DNA from 2 places in the Streptomyces sp. LE64 genome. Region 2 is predicted to be linked to the other one. Evidence: riboswitches for the same ligand, from Rfam matches in the RefSeq annotation. Region 2 holds a riboswitch; the other holds the start of a gene.

Region 1 (7,202 bases), 230 kb from region 2:
CCCGAGCAGTGCCCAGTGCTCGCCGGCCCGCACCGTCAGCGACATCTCGCGCAGGATGGGGTTGCCGTCGCGGACGACCTCCGCGTCCTGCACCCGGAGTACGGGGAGCGCGTTCACGAGTCGGGGTGTCCCACCCGGTTGACGGCGGCCATCACGGCGTGGACCGAGGCGGTCAGGACCGAGGTGTCCCAGCCGGCGCCCCAGCGGGTGACGCCGTTGACGCGGCACTCGACGTAGGCGACGGCAGGGCTGTCCGGGCCGCTGGTGGTGGAGTGCTCGCTGTAGCCGAGCACGTCGATGTCGATGCCCAGGGTGCGCAGGGCGTCCGCGAGGGCGGCCAGCGGCCCGTTGCCGGTGCCCCGGCAGGTCCGCTCCGCACCGTCCACGTGCAGGACGCCGGTGAGGTGGTGCTCGCCCGGGCGGGGTTCCGTGGCGCTCCAGGAGTCCAGGCGGACCGGCCCGTCGAGGGCCGGGGAGAGGTAGGTGGTGCGGAAGAGCTCGAACAGTTCCTTGGGGGAGAGCTCCTGACCGGTGGTGTCGGTGGTGCGCTGCACGGCGCGGGAGAAGTCGGGGCGCATCGCCTGGGGCAGGTCCAGGCCGTGGTGGGTGCGCAGCAGGTGGGCGATGCCCCCCTTGCCGGACTGGGAGTTGATGCGGATGACGGCCTCGTAGGTGCGGCCGATGTCCGCCGGGTCGATGGGCAGGTAGGGCACTGACCACGGGGCCAGTTCCACGGGCAGGCCCGCCTCGGCAGCCTGCTTGGCGTGGTGGGTCAGGCCCTTGGAGATCGCGTCCTGATGGGTGCCGGAGAAGGCCGTGTGCACCAGGTCGCCGCCGTAGGGGTGGCGGGGGTGCACCGGCAGCCGGTTGCAGTGCTCCACCACCTCGCGCACGGCGTCGATGTCGGAGAGGTCGACCATCGGGTTGACGCCCTGAGCGTGCAGGTTCAGGGCGAGGGTGACCAGGTCGACGTTGCCGGTGCGTTCCCCGTTGCCGAACAGGCAGCCCTCCACGCGCTGGGCGCCCGCCAGGACGGCGAGTTCGGCGCAGGCCACGCCGGTGCCGCGGTCGTTGTGCGGGTGGACGGAGAGGATCACGGACTCGCGGCGCGCCAGGTGGCGGTGCATGTACTCGATCTGGTCCGCGTACACGTTGGGGGTGGCGATCTCCACCGTCGCCGGCAGGTTGTGGACCACCGGCCGGTCGGGGCTGGCCTCCCACAGTTCGGTGAGGCCGTTGCACACCTCCAGGACGAAGTCCGGTTCGGTGAGGTTGAAGACCTCGGGGGAGAACTCGAAGCGGATGTCGGCGCCGGGGCGGGCCTCGGCACCGCGCAGGACGTGGGTGGCGGCGTCCCGGATCAGTCGGTGCACCTCGTCCCGGGAGCGGCCCAGGACGACGTTGCGCCAGGTGGGTGCGGTGGCGGTGTAGAGGTGCACGAGGGTGCGGGGCAGACCGACGACGGAGGCCAGGGTCCGGTCGATCAGATCGGCGCGGGCCGCGGTGAACACGGAGACCGTCACGTCGTCGGGGACCGCACCGCTCTCGGCCAGGTGCCGTACGAAGTCGAAGTCGGTCTGACTGGCGGACGGGTAGCCGACCTCGATCTCCTTGAAGCCCATGGTGACCAGGAGGTCGAAGAACCGGCGCTTGCGCGCGGTGTCCATGGGCTCGGCGAGCGCCTGGTTGCCGTCGCGCAGGTCGACCGGCACCCACAGGGGGGCCCGTTCGAGGTTCCGGGACGGCCAGGTGCGGTCCGTCAGGGGGAGGGCGACCCGTTCCTGCACGGGCAGGTAGCGCTGGTGGGGCATGGCGCTCGGGCGCTGGGGGTTCCAGCGCGGAGCGTCCGCCGGAAGGTCGCCGGAGGGGGTGCGCAGGGTGGGGAACGTCGTGCCGGAGAAGGGGAATTCCATGATGCGGGAGCTTCTTTCGGTCGGTCACCACACGACCGGCGCAGCCCGGCACCCGCTGCGGGGTGCCGGTCGCTTCAGACCCCGCAGCGGCAACCGAGGAGGAGCCCGTGCTGCAGCATGCGGGTACAGTAACGACAACTCAGCTCCTCAGACAACTCAAGGGGTGCGGGAAGGTGAATTTCACATGTCACTAGGTGCTTTGCGGCCGTCACCCTTGGTCGAGCAGGCCACGGACCATCTGCGCGAGCAGATCACCGACGGCGAATGGGGCGTGGGGACGAAGCTGCCCGGTGAGAGCACCCTGGCCAAGTCGCTGGGGGTGGGGCGCTCGACCGTCCGGGAGGCGCTGCGGGCCCTGGCCGGTGCCGGGCTGGTGCAGGCGCGTCAGGGGGCGGGCGTCTTCGTGATCGCCACCGAGCCCAGGGAGAACTGGTCCGCCCAGCTCCGGCAGGCGGCCATCACCGACGTCTACGAGGTCCGGATGCTCATCGAGGTCGAAGCGGCGCAGTTGGCCGCGCGACGCCGGACCGACCACGACGTGGTGGCCCTGCTCGACGTCCTGGCCAAGCGTCGCGAGGCGGCGCAGCAGGGCAACGCCGAGTTCGTCGTGGCGGACATCGCCCTGCACCGAGCGGTGGTCGCCGCGGCGCACAACCCGGTGCTCACCGGCCTGTTCACCGAGTTCATACCCGTACTGCAACAGCGGTTGCTGGACCTGGTGGAGCTGTTCAACCTGCGCTTCGACGACCCGAACCACGGCGAGGAGGGGCACGCCGCACTGGTGGAGGCCGTCGTGCAGGGGGACCCCGAGGCGGCCGGGCAGGCACTGCGCGACGAACTCGAACGGACCTTGGAGCTGTTGCGCTCGCTCTGATCCGCCGCCGTGCGCCCCGCTCCCGCGGCGTGTGGTCCGCATCACCACGCGGGATGCCGGCCGGTCGGTTCGCCCCATGGTCGCGCCCCGTAGGCTGACCCGCAGCAGTCGGTTCGCCCCGCCCGCCAGGCGGGGTGTCGCAAGAGGGAACCCGGTGGGAATCCGGGACTGCCCCGCAGCGGTGAGTGGGAACGACCGCCGTCATACGCACTGGGTCCGAGGTACCGGACCTGGGAAGCGACGGCCAGTAGGTGTCCGCCGGAAGGTTCCGGCGGGCGCGCCCGCGAGTCCGAAGACCTGCCGACCGCCCGCGCGCGGACCGTTCCGCGCGTGGACATCCCGGTGACCTCGAGGGCGGGTCGGCGCACACACCAGACGGAACGGCCGTGCTCCTGCGCACGGGTCGTCGCCGTCCGGTTCGTCGTTCCTTCGCGTTCTCGTCCCGTCCCCGGGACCCCAGGGATCCATCTCGCGAAGGAGATCTCCGTGACAGCGAACTCCGCAGCCGCGGCAGCACGGGCCACCGTGTACGGCTACCCCCGCCAGGGCCAGCACCGGGAACTGAAGAAGGCGATCGAGGGGCACTGGAAGGGTCGGGTCACCGCCGACTCGCTCCGTGCCACCGCCGCCGAACTGCGCGCCGCACACTGGCGCGCCCTGGCCGCCGCCGGCATCGACGAGGTCCCCACCGGGGACTTCTCGTACTACGACCACGTCCTCGACACCACCGTCATGGTGGGTGCGATCCCCGAGCGGCACCGCGCCGCCGTCGACGCCGATCCGCTCGGCGGCTACTTCGCGATGGCCCGCGGCACCCAGGACGTGGCGCCGCTGGAGATGACCAAGTGGTTCGACACCAACTACCACTACCTGGTCCCCGAACTCGGACCCGACACGGTCTTCACGGCGAACCCGGCCCAGCAGGTCGCCGAGTTGAAGGAGGCCCTCGCCCTGGGCCTGACGGCCCGGCCGGTCCTGGTCGGCCCGATCACCTACCTGCTCCTGGCCAAGCCGGCCCCCGACGTGGCCGGCGACTTCGACCCGTTGACCCTGCTGGACCGTCTCCTGCCGGTGTACGCCGAGGTCCTCGCCGACCTGCGGGCGGCCGGCGCGCAGTGGGTGCAGGTGGACGAGCCCGCCCTGGTCCAGGACCGCACCCCGGCCCAACTCGACGCCGCCGCCCGCGCCTACCGCGACCTCGGCGCCCTCACCGACCGCCCGAAGCTGCTGGTGGCCTCGTACTTCGACCGGCTCGGCGAAGCGCTGCCCGTGCTGGCCAAGGCACCCGTGGACGGCCTGGCCCTGGACTTCACCGAGGCCGCGTCCGCCAACCTGGACGCCCTGGCAGCGGTCGGCGGACTCCCCGGCAAGCGCTTGGTGGCCGGAGTCGTCAACGGCCGCAACATCTGGATCAACGACCTGGAGAAGTCCCTCGCCACCCTCGGCACCCTGCTGGGTCTCGCCGACCGGGTCGACGTCGCGGCCTCCTGCTCCCTGATGCACGTGCCGCTCGACACCTCCGTCGAACGCGACATCGACCCGCAGATCCTGCGCTGGCTGGCCTTCGCCCGGCAGAAGACCGCCGAGATCGTCACCCTCGCCCGGGGGCTCAGCCGGGGCACCGCCGCCATCGAGGGCGAACTCTCGACCAACCGGGCCGCCCTCGCCTCCCGGGCCGCCTCGCCCATCACCCGCGACCCCGCGGTGCGCGCCCGCGCCGAGGCCGTCACCGACGCCGACGCCCGCCGCTCCCAGCCGTACGCCGAACGCGCCGCGGCCCAGCGCGCCCGCCTCGGGCTGCCGCTGCTGCCCACCACCACCATCGGCTCCTTCCCCCAGACCACCGAACTGCGCACCGCCCGCGCCGACCTGCGCGCCGGTCGCATCGACACGGCCGGCTACGAGGAGCGGATCAAGGCGGAGATCCAGGAGGTCGTCTCCTTCCAGGAGAAGACCGGGATCGACGTCCTGGTGCACGGCGAGCCCGAGCGCAACGACATGGTGCAGTACTTCGCCGAGCAGCTCACCGGCTACCTCGCCACCCAGCACGGATGGGTCCAGTCCTACGGCACCCGCTACGTCCGCCCGCCGATCCTCGCCGGGGACATCTCCCGCCCCGAGCCGATGACGGTCCGCTGGACGTCCTACGCCCAGTCGCTGAGCGACCGCCCGGTCAAGGGCATGCTCACCGGTCCCGTCACCATGCTCGCCTGGTCCTTCGTCCGCGACGACCAGCCCCTCGGCGGCACCGCCCGCCAGGTCGCCCTCGCCCTGCGCGACGAGGTGAACGACCTGGAAGCCGCCGGCACCGCCGTCATCCAGGTCGACGAACCCGCGCTGCGCGAGACGCTGCCGCTGCGGGCCGCCGACCACGGGGCGTACCTGGCGTGGGCCACCGAGGCGTTCCGGCTCAGCACCGCCGGCGTGGCCCCCGGCACCCAGATCCACACCCACATGTGCTACGCCGAGTTCGGCGACATCGTCCAGGCCATCGACGACCTCGACGCCGACGTCATCAGCCTCGAAGCCGCCCGCTCCCACATGCAGGTCGCCCGCGAACTCGCGGCCCACGGCTATCCGCGCGAAGCCGGCCCGGGCGTCTACGACATCCACTCCCCCCGGGTGCCGAGCGCGGAGGAAGCAGCCGAGCTGCTGCGCACCGGCCTGGAGGCGATCCCCGCGGAGCGGCTCTGGGTCAACCCCGACTGCGGTCTGAAGACCCGCGGCTGGCCCGAGACGCGTGCCTCGCTGGAGAACCTGGTCACCGCGGCCCGCACCGTCCGGGGCGAACTGCCCTCCGTCTGACCTCCGGTCCTGCGGGGCCGGGACGCTTCGGCGCCCCGGCCCCGCCCGTGCGTCGGCCTCCGGGGGCCAGGACGGTCCGGCTCACCAGGGCGCCTCCTCGGTGGTGCGGGGCCGGTCGGCGAGACCGAGTTCCCGCTCGCCGAGCGGGGCGAAGAAACCCTCCACATCCGCTTCGGCGACTTCCGCGAGGGTCGCCGGCGACCAGCGGGGCTCGCGGTCCTTGTCGACGATTTGGGCACGGATGCCCTCCACCAGGTCGGGGTGGCGCAGGCAGGCGCAGGAGACGCGGTACTCCTGGTCGAGGACCCGCTCCAGCGGTCCGAGCCGGCGGACGCGGCGCAGCGCGGCGAGGGTGACCTTGAGGGCGGTCGGGGACTTGGCGAGCAGGGTCCCGGCTGTCTCCTCGGCGACGGGGCGGCCCCGGGCGAGGAGGCGTCGGAGGATCTCCTCGACGGTGTCCGCGCGGTAGCAGTCGTCGATCCACTCCCGTTGCTCGGCCAGTTCTCCCGGCAAAGGGGCCTGGACGTGACGCGCGAGGGCCTCGTGCACCGGCAGCCGGGCGAGGTCGTCGATGAGGGGGCGGAGCGAGGCTGAGGGCACGTAGTGGTCGGCGAGACCGCACAGCAGGGCGTCCGCGGCGCCGATCCGCGCGCCGGTCAGGGCGAGGTGGGTGCCGAGTTCTCCGGGGGCGAGGGCGAGCAGGCGGGTGCCGCCGACATCGGGGACGAACCCGATGCCGGTCTCGGGCATGGCGATGTCGGAACGCTCGGTGACGACCCGGACGCTGCCGTGCGCGGAGACGCCAACGCCGCCGCCCATGACGAGGCCGTCCATGACGGCGACGTACGGCTTCGGGTAGCGGGCGATCCGGGCGTTGAGGCGGTACTCGTCGCGCCAGAAGGCGGCCGAGGCGGTTCCGTCGCCGTCGCGGGCGTCGTCGTGGATGGCGCGGATGTCGCCACCCGCGCAGAGACCGCGCTCCCCGGCGCCGGTGATGACGACCGTCTCCACGGCGGGGTCGCGCTCCCATTCCGTGAGCGCCCCGTCGATGCGGAGCACCATCCCGTGGGTGAGGGAGTTCAACGCCCGGGGGCGGTTGAGGGTGATGTGGGCGGCACGGCCCCGCGTGTGGAACAGGACGTCGCTCATCCGAACGCCTCCGTCATCCCCCGGGCCACGATGACGCGCATGATCTCGTTGGTTCCTTCCAGGATCTGGTGGACCCGCAGGTCACGGACGATCTTCTCGATGCCGTACTCGTTGAGGTAGCCGTACCCACCGTGGAGCTGGAGCGCACGGTCGGCGACCGAGTAGCCGGTGTCGGTGGCGAACCGCTTCGCCATCGCGCACAGGTAGGGCGCCTGCGGATCGCCCCGGTCGAGTGCCTGTGCGGCCTGTTGGACCAGGGCCCAGGCCGCGGTGAGTTCGGTCGCCATGTCGGCGAGCCGGAAGCGCAGGGCCTGGGCGTCGAGGAGGCGCTGGCCGAACGCCTCGCGGTCGGCGAGGTGGGCGAGGCTGCGGTCGAGGGCGCTGCGGGCCCCGCCCAGGGAACAGGCGGCGATGCCGAGACGGCCGCTGTCGAGCCCGTGCAGGGCGATCCGGAAGCCCTG
Region 2 (7,202 bases):
GGCCAAGCGCAAGGGGGGTTCCCGATGACCGACCGCCGCGCCCCCGCCACCGCGGAACACCGGCGCACGGTGCCGGCCGCACCCCCCTTCGCCAAGGGCGGCGCACCCCTGCTCGGGCACGCCTGGAACCTGGTGCGCGACCCGCTGGGCTTCCTCTCCGGACTGCGCGCCAGCGGGGACCTGGTGCGCATCCGGCTCGGTCCGCGCCAGGCGTACGCGGTGTGCGACCCGGCGCTCGTCGCCACGCTCCTGAAGAGCCCGGACTTCGCGGTCGGCGGTCCGCTGTGGGACACCATGGAGCTCCTCATCGGCAAGGGCGTCGCCACCAGCAACGGACGGGTCCATCGACGGCAGCGACGGATGATCCAACCCGCCTTCCGCATCGACCGGATCGCCGAGCACGCCCGGGTGATGGAGGAGGAGGCCCGGGCGATGGCGGGGCGGTGGCGGCCCGGCGCCACCGTCGACCTCGGGGAGGAGGTGTTCCGGGTCGCGGTGCGGATCGTGGCCCGCTCGCTGATGCACGTGGACTCGATCGACGAACGGGCGGAGCGGCTCAGCGGATCGCTGCACACCGTCTTCGGCGGGCTGTACCGCCGGATGGTCCTGTCGGCGGGGCCGTTCTACCGCATCCCCCTTCCGGCCCACCGTCGGTTCGAGGACGCATTGGCCGATCTCCACCGACTGGTCGACGAGATCATCGCGGAGCGGCGCGAATCGGCCATGGACCGCGAGGACTTGCTGACCGCTTTGTTGGCGGCAAAGGACGAGAACGGTGAAGCCCTCACCGAACAAGAGGTTCACGACCAGACCGTTTCGCTCCTCGTGGCGGGAGCGGAAAACGTCGCCTCGACACTGATGTGGACCTTTCAACTGTTGGCCGAACACCCCGCAGAGGAAAGCCGAATCCGCACCGAGGTCCGGGAGGTCACCGAAGGCCGGCCGGTCGATTTCGGCGATCTGCCCCGCCTGTCGCACACCCGGAATGTCATCACCGAGGCGATGCGGGTGCGCCCCGCCGTGTGGATATTGACCCGGCGCGCGGTGGCCGATTCCACACTCGGTGGCTATCGCATTCCGGCCGGTGCGGACATCGTGTACAGCCCGTATGCGATGCAACGCGATCCGCGGGCCTTCGTCCGGCACCTGGAGTTCGACCCGGACCGTTGGCTCCCCGAGCGGACCCCCGAAGCGGGCCGGCGGGCGATGATGCCGTTCGGCACCGGCAACCGCAAGTGCCCCGGCGACCACTTCAGCATGGCCGAGATGACGATCGTCCTGGCCACCATCGCCCCGCGATGGCGTTTCGTCGCGCTCCGTGAGACCGACGCGGAGCCCCGCATCGGCATCACGCTCCAGCCGCGCCGACTGAAGGTGCGCGCGGTGCCGCTGAGCGGGTCCTGAACCCCCGCCCCGCCGGCCGCGAGCGGCCGGTGGCCGGCCAGGTCCCGGGCCGGTCACCGGGGCCGCACGCCGCGCGGCCCGGCCACCCCGAGGGGCGACCGGGCCGAGGACCGGACGGGAGGGCCGTCAGAAGTCGTCGTCGAAGCCGACGGTGCCCTCCACCGCCACCTGGTAGGCGGAGGGGCGGCGCTCGAAGAAGTTCGTCAGCTCCTGGACGCCCTGGAGCTCCATGAACGCGAACGGGTTCTCCGAGCCGTAGATCGGGGCGAAGCCCAGCCGCTGGAGGCGCTGGTCGGCCACGCACTCCAGGTACTGCCGCATCGACTCGGTGTTCATGCCTGGCAGGCCGTCCCCGCACAGGTCGCGACCGAACTGGAGCTCCGCCTCGACCGCCTCCTTCAGCATGTCGGTGACCTGCTGCTGGAGGGCGTCGTCGAACAGCTCCGGCTCCTCCTTGCGGACCGTGTCGACGACCTCGAAGGCGAAGTTCATGTGCATCGTCTCGTCCCGGAACACCCAGTTGGTGCCGGTGGCGAGGCCGTGCAGCAGACCGCGGGAGCGGAACCAGTAGACGTAGGCGAACGCCCCGTAGAAGAAGAGGCCCTCGATGCAGGCGGCGAAGCAGATCAGGTTGAGCAGGAACCGGCGGCGGTCGGCCTGGGTCTCCAGCCGGTCCAGCTTCTCCACCGAGTCCATCCACCGGAAGCAGAACTCGGCCTTCTCACGGATGGAGGGGATGTTCTCCACCGCGGCGAAGGCGGCGGCCCGGTCCTCCGGATCGGGCAGGTAGGTGTCCAGCAGCGTCAGGTAGAACTGGACGTGCACCGCCTCCTCGAAGAGCTGCCGCGACAGGTACAGCCGCGCCTCGGGGGAGTTGATGTGCTTGTACAGCGTCAGGACCAGGTTGTTCGCGACGATCGAGTCGCCCGTCGCGAAGAACGCCACCAGGCGCCCGATCATGTGCTGCTCGCCCGGGCTCAGCTTGGCCAGGTCGGCGACGTCCGAGTGGAGGTCGACCTCCTCGACGGTCCAGGTGTTCTTGATGGCGTCGCGGTAGCGCTCGTAGAAGTCCGGGTAGCGCATCGGACGCAGCGTCAGCTCGAAGCCGGGGTCCAGCAGGTTCTGGACCCGCCCGCCGCCGGCGGACTGGGTGGGGATCGTCATTACTGGCACGCCTCGCAGGACTCGGGGTTCTCCAGGGAGCAGGCGATCGCGTCGGTGTCCGGCGCGTCCTGCTGCACGGGGAGGGGGGAGGGGGACGCGGTGGGCTCGGCGACCGGGGCACCGGCCGCGCGGGCGATCCGGGTGGCCGGACGGGACCGCAGGTAGTACGTGGTCTTCAGGCCCGACTTCCACGCGTAGGCGTACATCGAGCTGAGCTTGCCGATGGTCGGCGTCTCCAGGAACAGGTTCAGCGACTGCGACTGGTCCAGGAACGGGGTGCGGGCGGCGGCCATGTCGATCAGGCCGCGCTGCGGGATCTCCCACGCGGTGCGGTACAGCGCCCGCACCTCCTCGGGGACCCACGGGAAGTCCTGCACCGAGCCGCTGGCCTCGCGCAGCGCCTCCCGGGTCCGGGCGTCCCACACGCCGAGGTCCTTCAGGTCGCGCACCAGGTACGAGTTGACCTGGAGGAACTCCCCGCTGAGCGTCTCGCGCTTGAACAGGTTGGACACCTGCGGCTCGATGCACTCGTAGACGCCGGCGATGGAGGCGATGGTGGCGGTCGGGGCGATCGCCAGCAGCAGCGAGTTGCGCATCCCGGTGGTGGCGATCCGCTCGCGCAGCTTCGCCCACCGCTCGGGCCAGTGCAGTTCGACCCCGTAGTGGTCGGGGTGCAGCACGCCGCGGGCGGTGCGGGTCTTCTCCCAGGCGGGGAAGGTGCCGGCGCGCTCGGCGAGGTCGGCGGACGCCTCGTAGGCGGTCAGCATGATCCGCTCGGCGAGCCGGGTCGACAGGGCGTGGGCCTCGGCGGAGTCGAAGGGCAGCCGCAGCCGGAAGAACACGTCCTGGAGGCCCATGGCCCCCAGACCCACCGGCCGCCAGCGGGAGTTGGAGCGGCCGGCCTGCTCGGTCGGGTAGAAGTTGATGTCCACGACCCGGTCGAGGAAGGTCACCGCGGTCCGCACGGTGGCGTCCAGCCGCTCCCAGTCGATGGCCTGGTCGGCCGGGGTGCCCGGGGCGCCCACGACGAACGCGCCCAGGTTGACCGAGCCGAGGTTGCACACCGCGGTCTCGCCGTCGTCCGTGACCTCCAGGATCTCCGTGCAGAGGTTGGAGGAGTGGACGGTGTGGCCGGGCTCCGCGGTCTGGTTGGCGGTGCGGTTGGAGGCGTCCTTGAACGTCATCCAGCCGTTGCCGGTCTGGGCCAGGGTGCGCATCATCCGGCCGTACAGGTCCCGCGCCGGCATGGTCTTGCGGGCCAGCCCCGCGGCCTCCGCCGCGCGGTAGGCGGTGTCGAACGCGTCGCCCCACAGGTCGACCAGCTCGGGCACGTCGGAGGGGGAGAACAACGACCACGGGCCGTCCTCGGCGACCCGCCGCATGAACTCGTCGGGCACCCAGTGCGCCAGGTTGAGGTTGTGGGTGCGCCGGGCGTCCTCGCCGGTGTTGTCCCGCAGCTCCAGGAACTCCTCGATGTCGGAGTGCCAGGTCTCCAGGTAGACCGCCGCCGCGCCCTTGCGCCGTCCGCCCTGGTTGACCGCGGCCACCGAGGCGTCCAGGGTCTTGAGGAAGGGCACGATGCCGTTGGAGTGGCCGTTGGTGCCGCGGATCAGCGAACCGCGCGAGCGGATGCGGGAGTACGACAGGCCGATGCCGCCGGCGTGCTTCGACAGCCGGGCCACCTGGTGGTAGCGGTCGTAGAGGGAGTCCAGCTCGTCCTTGGGGGAGTCCAGCAGGTAGCAGGAGGACATCTGCGGGTGCCGGGTGCCGGAGTTGAACAGCGTCGGCGAGGAGGGCAGGTAGTCGAGGCGGCTCATCAGGCCGTAGAGCGCCGCGACCTCGTCCACCGCGCGGGTGCTGTCGTCCTCGGCGAGCCCGCAGCCCACGCGCAGCAGGAAGTGCTGGGGGGTCTCGATCACCTTGCGGGTGTGCGGGTGGCGCAGCAGGTAGCGGCTGTGCAGGGTGCGCAGTCCGAAGTAGCCGAAGCGGTCGTCGGCGTCCTGGTCGACCAGGGCGTCCAGGCGCTCGGCGTGCCGGGCGACGAAGTCCGCGGTCCGGTCGGCGATGAGCCCCTCGCGGTGGCCGGTGGCGACCGACTCGGTGAAGGTGCGCACCCCCTGCGAGGCGGCTTCGGCGGCGATGGAGAGGGTGAGCAGCCGGGCGGCGAGCCGGGAGTAGGCGGGGTCCTCGGAGATGAGTCCGGCGGCGGCCTCGGTGGCGAGTTCGCGCAGTTCGGCCTCGTCGGCGCGGGCGGACCGGCCGCGCAGCGCGGCGGCGGCGACCCGGCCGGGGTCGGCGTCGGGGAGGTCGGCGGTGAGGTCGGTCAGGGTCCGCAGCAGCGCGGTCCCCGGGCCGTCGGTCTGCTCGGCCCGGTTCCCCGGGGCGCCTTGGTCTGCGGACCGCTCGTTCGCAGGAGCCCGATCGACGGTTGACGCCGGATCGGCTGGCGCGATCGTCACGTGAAGCTCTCCCTCGCTCGGCACGGGCCTGACGGGGAAGCGGGCGCGGGCACGCGGACGTGCCCGCCGAAGGCGGTCCGCCGCGTCCACCGGCCCAGTCCACGAGGCCCGGACGTCTCATCTCCACCCGGACCGGTCGGAACGGGTGCGCCACCAGCAGGTCATCGGACTGCTGGGTGTGCGAAAGCACACCGAATACACCGTTGCGGGACAGTTCCGGATTCGCACCGGATTCCCCTGGGGTGGCGGCGAGCATGAGCATACATCTTGTGTTGGGTCCCGATGCTGAGCCCACATCTTGTGTCTGTGTGGCGCACGGCACGTAGGTGGCGAGGACCCTCGGGGCGGTGCGGCACGGCTCGAACACGGCCCCGGGGCGCGGCCGTCGGGGCCGCTCGCGGGGCGTGGCGGGGGCGGGGAGGGGCGCTCGTCGGATGCGGGGTGTCCGGCGGTGACGGGTGCGCCGCGGTGCGTCGTGGCGCCGCCTCGCGGGGCCACCCGTCCGCCGTCGGATTCCCGTGGTGGTCACGCCGGGTGAGCGGTCGGGGGCGGTCTGAAAGTGGCGGCAGAGGTCCAGACAACATCCCCGCAACCGGGGTTCGTGGTCGGCCCTACGCCATTCGACGGGCCGTCGTCCAGCCTGTGGTGCGAGGTTCCTGGGACAGGAGGGGGAGGGGTGTCGGGTGCCCGAAGAGGCCCGTCCGTCCCGTTCCTCCGGTGCTCCGGAGCGGACGCGCCGGTGCCCCGGCGGGCTCGGGAACGGCCCGCCGGGGCACCGGGGTGCGCGGGGTCAGTCCTGGGGGCGCTTGAGCCGGGCCACGAACTTGTAGCGGTCGCCGCGGTAGACCGAGCGCACCCACTCCACGGGACGTCCCTCGCCGTCCACGGAGTGGCGGGAGAGCATCAGCATCGGCAGGCCCACGTCCGTGCTGAGCAGGCCGGCTTCGCGCGGGGTGGCGAGCGAGGTCTCGATGGTCTCCTCGGCCTCGGCCAGGTGGATGCCGTAGACCTCGGCCAACGCCGTGTACAGGGAGGTGTACTTGACCAGGGACCGGCGCAGCGCGGGGAAGCGCTTGGCGGACAGGTGCGTGGTCTCGATGGCCATCGGCTCGCCGCTGGCCAGCCGGAGCCGCTCGATCCGCAGCACCCGCCCGCCGGCCGTGATGTCGAGCAGCTCCGCGAGCCGGTCGTCGGCGGTGACGTACCCGACGTCGAGCAGCTGGGAGGTGGGCTCCAGCCCCTGGGCCCGCATGTCCTCGGTGTAGGAGGTGAGCTGGAGCGCCTGCGCCACCTTGGGCTTGGCGACGAAGGTCCCCTTGCCCTGGATGCGCTCCAGTCGACCCTCGACCACCAGTTCCTGGAGCGCCTGGCGTACCGTGGTGCGGGAGGTGTCGAACTCTGCGGCGAGTGTCCGCTCCGGTGGGACCGGGCTACCCGGTGCCAGCGTGTCGGTCATGTCGAGCAGGTGTTTCTTCAGCCGGTAGTACTTCGGCACGCGTGCGGTGCGGCCCGTTGTTGCCGTTTCCGTCGCCGCGGACGTACCCATCCGGGTAACCTCGCTGGCCATCGTCCGCCTTTCCGGCTGTCGTGCTGCTGCCGCCACCGGCTCCTCCGTCTGTAGCGGCTCACATCGTGACACGGCGTGCCCGGAGTGAGCCGAGCCCCCTCAGGTGTCGGTCCGATAACGGACGTGACAGCCCTTCTTATACACCCTTGACACCCCTAAAGGTCTAGGCCAAGCTCCGGGTACTGGTCTACACCATTAAAGGCCAGGTCCCAGTCCCACGTGCAGTTTCTCGCGTAGTCATTCGCTGTGGGTGTGGGGGGTAGGCATCCTGAGGAGGGTGACGTGAAGCGCAAGCTCATTGCGGCCATCGGTGTCGCGGGCATGGTGTTCTCGGTCGCGGCGTGCGGCAGCGACAAGGACGAGGACAAGAAGGGCTCCGGCGACTCGAAGAAGGGCGGGACGATCACCGTCTGGTCCATGGACGGGTCGACGCCTGACGCCTGGAAGTCGGCCGTCGCGGCCGACTTCGAGAAGAAGACCGGTGCGAAGGTCAAGTTCGAGACCCAGGTCTGGAACGGCATCCAGCAGAAGATCACCACCGCGCTCTCCGAGTCCTCGCCGCCGGACGTCATCGAGGTCGGCAACACCCAGACCCCCGCCTACGCCGC

Evidence for each region. Region 2 has a riboswitch for cobalamin ahead of ACSMX9_RS20710 (ribonucleoside-diphosphate reductase subunit alpha). Riboswitches for the same ligand answer to the same signal wherever they lie in the genome.
Region 1: it holds a riboswitch for cobalamin, as region 2 does, so the genes downstream of both, metE (5-methyltetrahydropteroyltriglutamate--homocysteine S-methyltransferase) here and ACSMX9_RS20710 (ribonucleoside-diphosphate reductase subunit alpha) in region 2, are expected to answer to the same signal.

The regions. Positions count from the first base shown of each region.
Region 1 is NZ_CP199708.1:4,802,429-4,809,630, forward strand. Features, by position in the region: gene ACSMX9_RS21720 (ABC transporter ATP-binding protein) at 1-117, opposite strand, end outside; gene leuA (2-isopropylmalate synthase) at 114-1,913, opposite strand; gene ACSMX9_RS21730 (FadR/GntR family transcriptional regulator) at 2,098-2,787, shown strand; cobalamin riboswitch at 2,895-3,092, shown strand; gene metE (5-methyltetrahydropteroyltriglutamate--homocysteine S-methyltransferase) at 3,274-5,592, shown strand; gene ACSMX9_RS21740 (enoyl-CoA hydratase/isomerase family protein) at 5,674-6,741, opposite strand; gene ACSMX9_RS21745 (acyl-CoA dehydrogenase family protein) at 6,738-7,202, opposite strand, start outside.
Region 2 is NZ_CP199708.1:4,570,070-4,577,271, forward strand. Features, by position in the region: gene cyc1 (epi-isozizaene synthase) at 1-28, shown strand, start outside; gene ACSMX9_RS20700 (bifunctional albaflavenone monooxygenase/terpene synthase) at 25-1,404, shown strand; gene ACSMX9_RS20705 (ribonucleotide-diphosphate reductase subunit beta) at 1,531-2,568, opposite strand; gene ACSMX9_RS20710 (ribonucleoside-diphosphate reductase subunit alpha) at 2,568-5,027, opposite strand; cobalamin riboswitch at 5,166-5,289, opposite strand; gene ACSMX9_RS20715 (GntR family transcriptional regulator) at 5,818-6,573, opposite strand; gene ACSMX9_RS20720 (extracellular solute-binding protein) at 6,877-7,202, shown strand, end outside.